2 regions of the Alteromonas sp. MTD1 genome follow, and region 2 is predicted to be linked to the other one. Evidence: predicted binding sites of a transcription regulator. Region 2 holds the regulator's gene; the other holds the start of a gene.
The links. Region 2 encodes LexA, which represses DNA repair genes until DNA is damaged. Its sites were predicted from a motif close to TACTGTATNNNNATACAGTA; they were not measured.
Positions count from the first base shown of each region.

Region 1 (4,220 bases), on a different contig from region 2:
AGTAGTCTTGCCAGCTCATCAATTCTGTCTTGCTTGGTTAACGCTAACATTTGTGTTTCTGTACTTTCACCATCAGTAAGCTTCGTCACGAAAAGCTGATTATGCGCTTGCGCTGCAACTTGAGGTAAATGGGTTACGCACATAACCTGCGCTTGACTGCCAAGTCTGCGAAGTAGTGCGCCTACAATCGATGCTGTAGGACCACTAATACCAGTATCTACTTCATCAAAAATCATTGTAGGCGTCGTATGATTGTCACTGGCAATAACTTGAATTGCCAAACCAATTCTTGAAAGCTCACCGCCTGACACCACTTTTTCAAGTTTATCTGCATCCTGGCCAGGGTTGGTAGATACATTAAACTCTATATTGTCTAAACCTGTGCTTGAGGGCTTTTTAAATTCGTCGTACAACACGTCTATGGCCACTTTTGCATGTGGCATATTCATTTGTTGTATCTGCGCTTCAATGTCTTTTGCTAAATTGACTGCTGCACATGAACGACTTTCAGACAACGCTTTCGTTGCAGCAAGATATTGTGCATGCATGTTGTCTACTTCTAACTCAAGAGTGCCCAGTAACGTTTCTTGTTCTCCTAGCGCACTAAATTCGCTTGCTAGCATTTGGTGATGTTGGAACAAGGCTTCTGGCATTACCGCATGCTTTCTGGCAAGTTCCATGGCTTTGGCATAGCGCGCCTCTACTTGCTGCAGCCGAAGTGGGTCAATTTCTAACTGATCGCAGTAGCTACGAAGCTCGCTCGCTGCTTCTTCAACTTGTATAGAGGCTTCGTTTAGAAGGCTTATAATTGGCGTAAGGCTTGCGTCGTGGGCTTCTAGTTCACCTAATCGCTCAATACTATTTTGAATGACTGCTAGCGCATTCCCCTCGTCGTTTTCATACAGGTTGTAAACGCTGGTTTGAGCTTGTTCAAGTAAGCTTTGCCCATTACTTAGGCGCTTGTGTTCTACTTCAAGCTCTTCAAACTCACCCTCTTCAATAGCAAATTCGTCAAGCTCTTGTACTTGATAAGTTAATAGCTGAAGTCTGTCTTCTCGTTGTTGTGCTTGTTCTTTTAACGATTGCAGCATACGCTGCTTTTCTTTCCAGTTTGAATATGCGTGTTCAACGGTATCTATTTGACTGGTGTGTTTTGCGTAGGTATCAAGAAGCGAGCGTTGATGGTCTTCTTTCAATAACTGCAAATGTGTATTTTGGCCATGGATAGCCAGCAAATATTGGCCAAGCCCTTTTAGCTGCTGCAGCGAGGCGGGAACACCATTAATAAAGGCTTTAGAACGGCCTTCTTTTGACACAACGCGTCGAACAAAACAGCTATTTTCGTCTTCATCTGATGTAAGTTCATGTTCATCGAGGTATGTTTTAGCAGCCGAATTACCTGAAAGCGAAAAATGCGCAATGATTTCAGCTTTTGCTGCACCTTTTCTTACGGCATTGGCGTCGGCGCGCTCTCCAAGGCACAGGCTTAAAGCGTCTATTGCAATTGATTTACCCGCACCAGTTTCACCGGTAATAGCCGTTAAACCATCTTCTAGCTGAACAGACAGCTGCTTTACTACGGCAAAGTTAGAAATTGATAAATGCGCCAACATAACTACACCCTCAAAATAAACATGATGATATATACAGTATGTGTAAATATATACAGTATTTTTTGTGTGTAAAGTGAAGATTGAAATTAAAAAGGCTTACAAGTGATGTTATAGAAGTAAGTTGCTGATATTAATAGTTTAAATTTTTTAGGGCTTAAAGTCTGCTGATTAAATCTTTTTCGTTTTAAGCATTAACGCGTTAAACAGTACTGTTGAACACTGTACAGCATTTTTGTTTCGTGAGGTAAATAGGATTACGTATTTTCTTAAATGGAAAAATCATAAAAAAGGAGAGGGCAATCCTCTCCTTTTCAACAATTCAAAAACCTTTAAGCATTTATTGCTGTAGTTCACCGTCGCTCGATTCGATGTGTGCACGTACAAACCATTGAAATTGCTCTAAATCAGCTAGCTGTCCTGTAATCATGTCCTCAGATACAGCGTCTAGTTCGCCAATGGTTTCAATGGCAGCACGATGATCGCCGTTTACGCCATCGTATACTGCATCCAGCGCTTTCAAATGGTCCATTACCAAGCCTTTACCAATGCTGTAGTCATCCCAGCTTCGGCCCTCTACAATTGCTTTCGGTGTACCTTTTGGCACGCCACCTAATGTTGCAATGCGTTCGGCAATAGTGTCTGTCATATCACGCACCGCATCAACTTGTGGGTCTAACATTTCGTGTACACCGATGAAATTTGGACCCACTACATTCCAGTGAATGTGTTTCAATGTTAGTTGTAAGTCCAGCAATGCAGTTAAACGCTTCTCCAATACCTCAATGGTTTTCGCAGCCGCATCGTTATCCATACCTGGTGCTGTAAATTTGATATTGGTATTACTCATGACATCTCCTGATTATCTAGTGTAAAAGTGTTTAAGCCGTTGTAAACACGACTAAACTCGATGTAGAAGATGTTGCAACGCGTGTGCCGACAATACAGCTTTTTATAAGCTCATGAAACGCATGGAAAAAACGCGGTAGGTTAAAAAGTCTTTATTTTTCAATGCGCTAAAGGTGAGTAAAAGGTACAGGGGCATGTAAGAAGTGCAGAGCGCTACCGTCTTTAGTACGTTAAACCACAAACGAAGCGCATTTCAACTTGAATTAATATAATTTACTGCCCCAGCCCAGCTTTTTACGTAACACGTTAAAGTAACTGTAGCCCTTAGGGTGAACAAGGTGCAGCTTGTCGGCGCTTTTGTTTATTCTTATTTCGTCGCCAGGAAGCACTGGAAGGACAATATGGCTGTCGCAGCTCACCTGCAGTGAATCGCTGTTTACTTTAGACACCTTCATCGATACCTGGCTATCGGCATCAACCACAATTGGGCGGCTGCTAAGGGTGTGCGGAAACATAGGTACCAGTGTTAATGCATCTAATTTGGGCATTATAATTGGCCCGCCAGCAGAAAGAGAATAAGCGGTAGAGCCTGTTGGCGTAGCAACAATAAGACCGTCGCTACGCTGACTGAAAACAAACTGATCGTCGATGTAAATTTCAAACTCCATCATGTGTGCTACTTTGCCATGATGCAGAACCACTTCGTTCATTGCGGAATTATTACTTTTAAGTTTCTCGTGTCGATACACTTCCACTTCTAGTAAGAAACGCTTTTCTACTACGCAGTCACCGGTGAATATTAAGTCTAATTGTTGAACAATCTCGTCGGGATGAATATCGGTTAGAAAGCCCAGATTGCCGCGGTTAACACCAACAACGTGAATATCGAAGCGCGCAAGCACGCGTGCTGCTCCCAACATACTTCCATCGCCACCTACAACAACCGCTAAATCGGCTTCTTTGCCTATGGTCACTAGGTTGCAGCTTCGAAAGTTGTCTGTTTCGAGTTCTTCTGCAATACATTCTTCTACCAATAATGAACACCCTTTGGCCAGTAGATATTCTGCAAGAATATTTAGACTGTCGTGGGTGGCGGCGTGTTGAGGTTTTCCAATTAAAGCAACGGTTTGATAGGGCATGGAACGCAACTATCCTTTCATTTCCAATATTTGGACAGTAGCACAGGTTTTTTGCAAAATAAAAGCGTTTAGCGTGCAATTACGCGTATTAATGACGTCTTATTTTCTTTATTTATTTCATTGGCGAGTAAATAGACGATACTGTTACAAGAAACATCAGCTTTGCTGTCAGGCATTAAATTTAAGGAGTTGTTTATGTCACATCATATTTTGCTGCCAAGAATGATGGAAATCGGAAAGGGCGCAAGTGAAAAAGTGTCTGACATACTTGCAAGCCTTCATTGTAGCAAGCCGCTTATTGTCACAGATAAAATGATGGTTGAGCTTGGTTACGCTGAAAAAATAACAGCACAGCTTGCGGACATTGGAATAGTGGCTGATGTTTTTGCCGACACGGTTCCCGAGCCTACAGTGTCTTCAATTGAGTTTGGCGTATCTATGGTGCGGGAAAATGAGTACGACTGCATTGTTGCGCTTGGTGGGGGCAGCCCAATTGATAGCGCTAAAGCGATTTCCATACTTGGGAAATACGGTGGTCAAATGCGTGACTATAAATTTCCAACCGTTACTGATGCAGCTGGATTACCTATTATTGCAATACCGACTACAGCCGGTACTGGGT
Region 1 covers NZ_BTGG01000004.1:286,434-290,653, forward strand. The annotation lists gene recN (DNA repair protein RecN) at 1-1,613, opposite strand, end outside; gene dps (DNA starvation/stationary phase protection protein Dps) at 1,951-2,460, opposite strand; gene nadK (NAD(+) kinase) at 2,723-3,598, opposite strand; gene ACGHAV_RS07425 (iron-containing alcohol dehydrogenase) at 3,794-4,220, shown strand, end outside.
Region 1: a site for LexA is predicted at 1,652-1,671, ahead of recN (DNA repair protein RecN). Genes of this name have one in related genera too.

Region 2 (4,220 bases):
CAGGCTGGAATAACTCGGCGCGAATAACCATGGCCATGGCACCGCCCACTAAGAACATAATAAAGGCGAACCATAAGTACAGCGTGCCTATGTCTTTATGGTTTGTGGTAAATAACCATCGGGTAATACCTTTTGGAATATGATCATGATGATCATGTTCGTCGTGATGCACAGATGAATCTGGCGAAATAACGTCAGTTGCTTTACTCATAACTCGCTCCTAGTTACCCATTGCCACGTCGTTGACATCTTTCGCCTGCACCATGTCACCCGTGTTGTTACCCCACGCATTGCGCTCATAAGTCACAACCGCTGCAATCTCTTTAAGGCTTAGCATTTTGTTAAAGGCCTGCATTGCGGTGCCTGACTTTCCATGAAGCACAATTTCAATATGACCTTTTTGATCTTCAAGGGCCATTTTGCTGCCTTTAAGCGCTGGAAATACACCTGGTAGCCCTTCGCCGTTTGGCATATGGCACGCTGCACATGTTGTGTTGTACACGCGTTCGCCTTCCTTCATTAACTCATCCATCGACATGTTCATCGACAGTAGGCGCTGCTCTTCCTCTTTTGCTTGGCGAACAATGTCTTCTTGTTCCCCCATCCAAGCTTCGAAAGCGGCGGGCTCTTTGGCGATAACAACAACGGGCATATAGCCGTGATCTTTACCGCAAAGTTCAGCGCACTGACCTCGGTAAATACCTGGCTCATTCACCTTGGCCCATGCCTCGTTAATAAAACCTGGGTTAGCGTCTTTTTTCACTGCGAAATCTGGTACCCACCACGAATGGATAACGTCGTCAGACGTGATAAGAAACCGTACTTTTTTACCGGTAGGAATAACTAAGGGGCGGTCGACTTCAAGCAAGTAGTTATCTGTCTTTTCAAACTTGTTTTCTATCTGCTCGCGCTGGGTGGCCAGTAAAGAATAGTATTCAACGTCACTGTCCATGTACTTGTAATGCCATTTCCATTGCGAACCAGTTACCAAAACCGTCATGTCAGCTTCAGACACGTCTTCCATGGCAATCAGTGTGTTTGCCGCTGGCACAGCCATAAAAATAAGGATAAGGAAAGGCACAACCGTCCATGCAATTTCCACTTTTACGTTTTCATGGAAATTAGCTGGCTTAGCGCCGCGGGATTTTCTATGAAGATACATAGACGCGAACATCACGCCAAATACCACCACAGCTATACCAACGCAAATGAAGAACATCAGCATATGCAAATCGTACACTTGCCCGCTAATGTCAGTTGCTCCGCGCCGTAGGTTCAATGAAGAGACTTCTTCAGCAGCCTGTTGCGCAGAAAGAAAATGAGAAAATAACAAAAAGGGTAATGCCGCAACCCCTTTTGCGATGACGTTCGTTAGTTGTTTCACTCAGCACCTCCGTAATGGTAGAACCATTAACGCCAAATGTTCTTGCGCGCTGTCCCTACCAGATGGTTTGCGAACGGTTGACCCACAACTGCAACTTGTAAAACAAATTTAGAGTCATTGTTATTATTTTGTTAATCCCTGACTAATAATTGCGCGATTATTCACCGCCGTCTAGTCTTTTCTATTAAATTTTTAATGAAGTGTTTAAAATTTAAACATTGGTTTCAATTAGCTATACCGTCTAATAGCAGAAAGAAACACAAATGCTGAAAATAAAGAACCTTGATTCAAACAACCATTTTGAACATAAGATAATTTTCAATTCTAAAGAAAAGTAATCAAATACAATGATTTAAAACGTTACGGATAGGAAATTAAAACGGCGAGACTTATTATAATAACGCTAAAAAGTGAAATTTTTTTTTCAATGTCGCGGTAGAAAAGAGGGCGTATTAAATTTTTTCACTCAGTTGATCCGTTTGGTCAAAAAACAACCTTGCTTCACCATAGTGCAATCATTAACAAAAGTTTAGGTATAAAAAAAGCGGCTAATAGGCCGCTTTGGGTTTAGTTGGATAAAACTCTACATCCAGTCTGCATTTCTAATTACACCTACAGCAATACCTTCGATAGCAAAAGGCTGTGAGGCTAAGTCCACTTTAATTGGAGAAAACTCTTCGTTTTCGGCATGCAGCAGTACTTCTCTACCACGCTTTTCAAGGCGTTTAACCGTTACGTCTTCATCAACACGAGCTACCACGACTTGGCCATTGTGAACGTCTGTAGTGCGATGCACTGCGAGTAAGTCACCATCTAAAATACCAATATCCTTCATACTCATGCCGTTAACACGAAGCAAAAAGTCAGCTTGAGGTTGGAAGAGAGCAGGATCTACCTTGTAATGAGACTCCACGTGTTCTTGCGCAAGAATAGGCTCACCAGCGGCCACTCGGCCAATTAGCGGCAAACCATCTTCTTCTACAGAATCTTCAAGCGGAATATTGAGTTTGATACCTCTAGAGGTGCCCGGCAAAATGTCAATAACACCTTTTCTAGCAAGTGCTTTCAAATGCTCTTCAGCAGCATTAGCAGAACGAAAACCAAGCTGACGGGCAATTTCCGCACGTGTTGGAGGCATTCCCGTTTCTTGCATAGTGGTTTTGATAAGTTCTAAAACTTCGGTTTGTCGAGCTGTTAATGGGCGCATAAAAGACCTGTCTGTTCATACAGTTCCTGTAATTATATACACCTAATACGAAATAACAAGAACTTAGTAACGCTCACCAAAAAAGCCGTTTTCTTAAACGGCTTTTTTGGTGAATGGTGCCCACTCAATTCTGTCTCGCCCATTAGCTTTAGCGTCATACAAGGCTTGGTCAGCTAAAGACAGCAGCGCACTAAAATCCATATTAAAACCGTCATCAACAAAGGTTACGCCTATGCTTACCGTTAGTTGCAGCGTGTCTTTCTTATACAACATTTTTTTAGCGGCTATACGCTTCCGCAGTGAGTCTAACCGCTTCTTCGCTTCACGTTCACATTCACCACGAATTACCATGGCAAACTCCTCTCCGCCGAGACGTGCAACGATGTCTCCATCGTTAATTGCATCGCTGATAATATCAGCGGTTTGCTTAAGCGCACAGTCTCCAGCGTCGTGGCCATAGGTATCGTTTACATTTTTAAAGTGGTCGATATCGATAAGTACAACAAAAATACTGCAATGATCTTTCGCCATGTCCTCACATTGCTCAATGAACGCGCGCCGGTTGAATAGCCCCGTAAGCGGGTCTGTCATGGCTAACTTACGTAGTTTGTCCTCTGCTTCGGCCCGAGCTTGCTCTAGGTCTACGGCGTAGAACAACCCTGCAAGCGCATCTAATAAAGGCTGGAAAAACTCCGCATCTTCGTTGGTGTATGGTGAGAATTTATTCGCAAGTCCAATAACACCCACTACTCTGTCTTTCACTTTTATGGGTAAACCAAGGAACCGACTAATTCTGGGGTGACCTTGTGGCGTTCCTTTAGAAGCAGGATGTGCTCCAGCGGTATTACTAATAACCACCTCGCCCGACGTAATGGCTTGCCCAAATAAGTTGTCAAACGACGAAAAATATAAATTACGCTTTTTATATTCAGCATATTGGGTGAAGCTTTTACTGTCCCATACAATTTCAGAAATTGCATGTATAAAGAGTTTGGGCTGCGTTTCCACGTCTCGCATCTGGCCAATAAAGGCAATTTGGCTGTCTGATATGTCAATTAGCTCTGATAAGACTGACTGGCATGCGGTAGTAAGGTCGTTACTTTGCAAATAAGAGGCACGGGTTTTATTTATAAACTGCAGTAACTGGGTTTTCTTTCTCTCGTGAAGGTCATTCTCCATTCGCTGAGTTATATCACGGTGAATACCCGCAACACGCACAGGGTTGCCGCCTTCGTCTACTTCAACAATCTTGCCGTAAGTTTCAACCCACACCCACTTCCCACTGGTATGCTGCATTCTAAACGTGGTGTTAAATACTTTTGCTTCACCGCTCAAATGCTCATTTAATTTTCTTTCTACATTAATAAAATCGGCAGGATGAATAAGCTGCTTAAAAAAACGAGAGCTTGTATCGTAGTACTCGTATTCTAAACCAACAATATCGCACCACCGTTTGTTCACTTGGTTGACATCTGCCTGTAAGTTCCAGTCCCACGTACCCAACTCAGATGCTTCAAGAAGCAAGCGCATGCGTGAGTTGGTTTTATTCAATTTATCTTCAACAAACTTCTGATCGCTGGTATCAAACAAAAATGCCTGTACCGACAGCAGCGTTCCATCTTCACGAAA
Region 2 covers NZ_BTGG01000002.1:286,170-290,389, forward strand. The annotation lists gene ctaD (cytochrome c oxidase subunit I) at 1-211, opposite strand, end outside; gene coxB (cytochrome c oxidase subunit II) at 221-1,384, opposite strand; gene lexA (transcriptional repressor LexA) at 1,968-2,591, opposite strand; gene ACGHAV_RS03960 (diguanylate cyclase) at 2,685-4,220, opposite strand, start outside.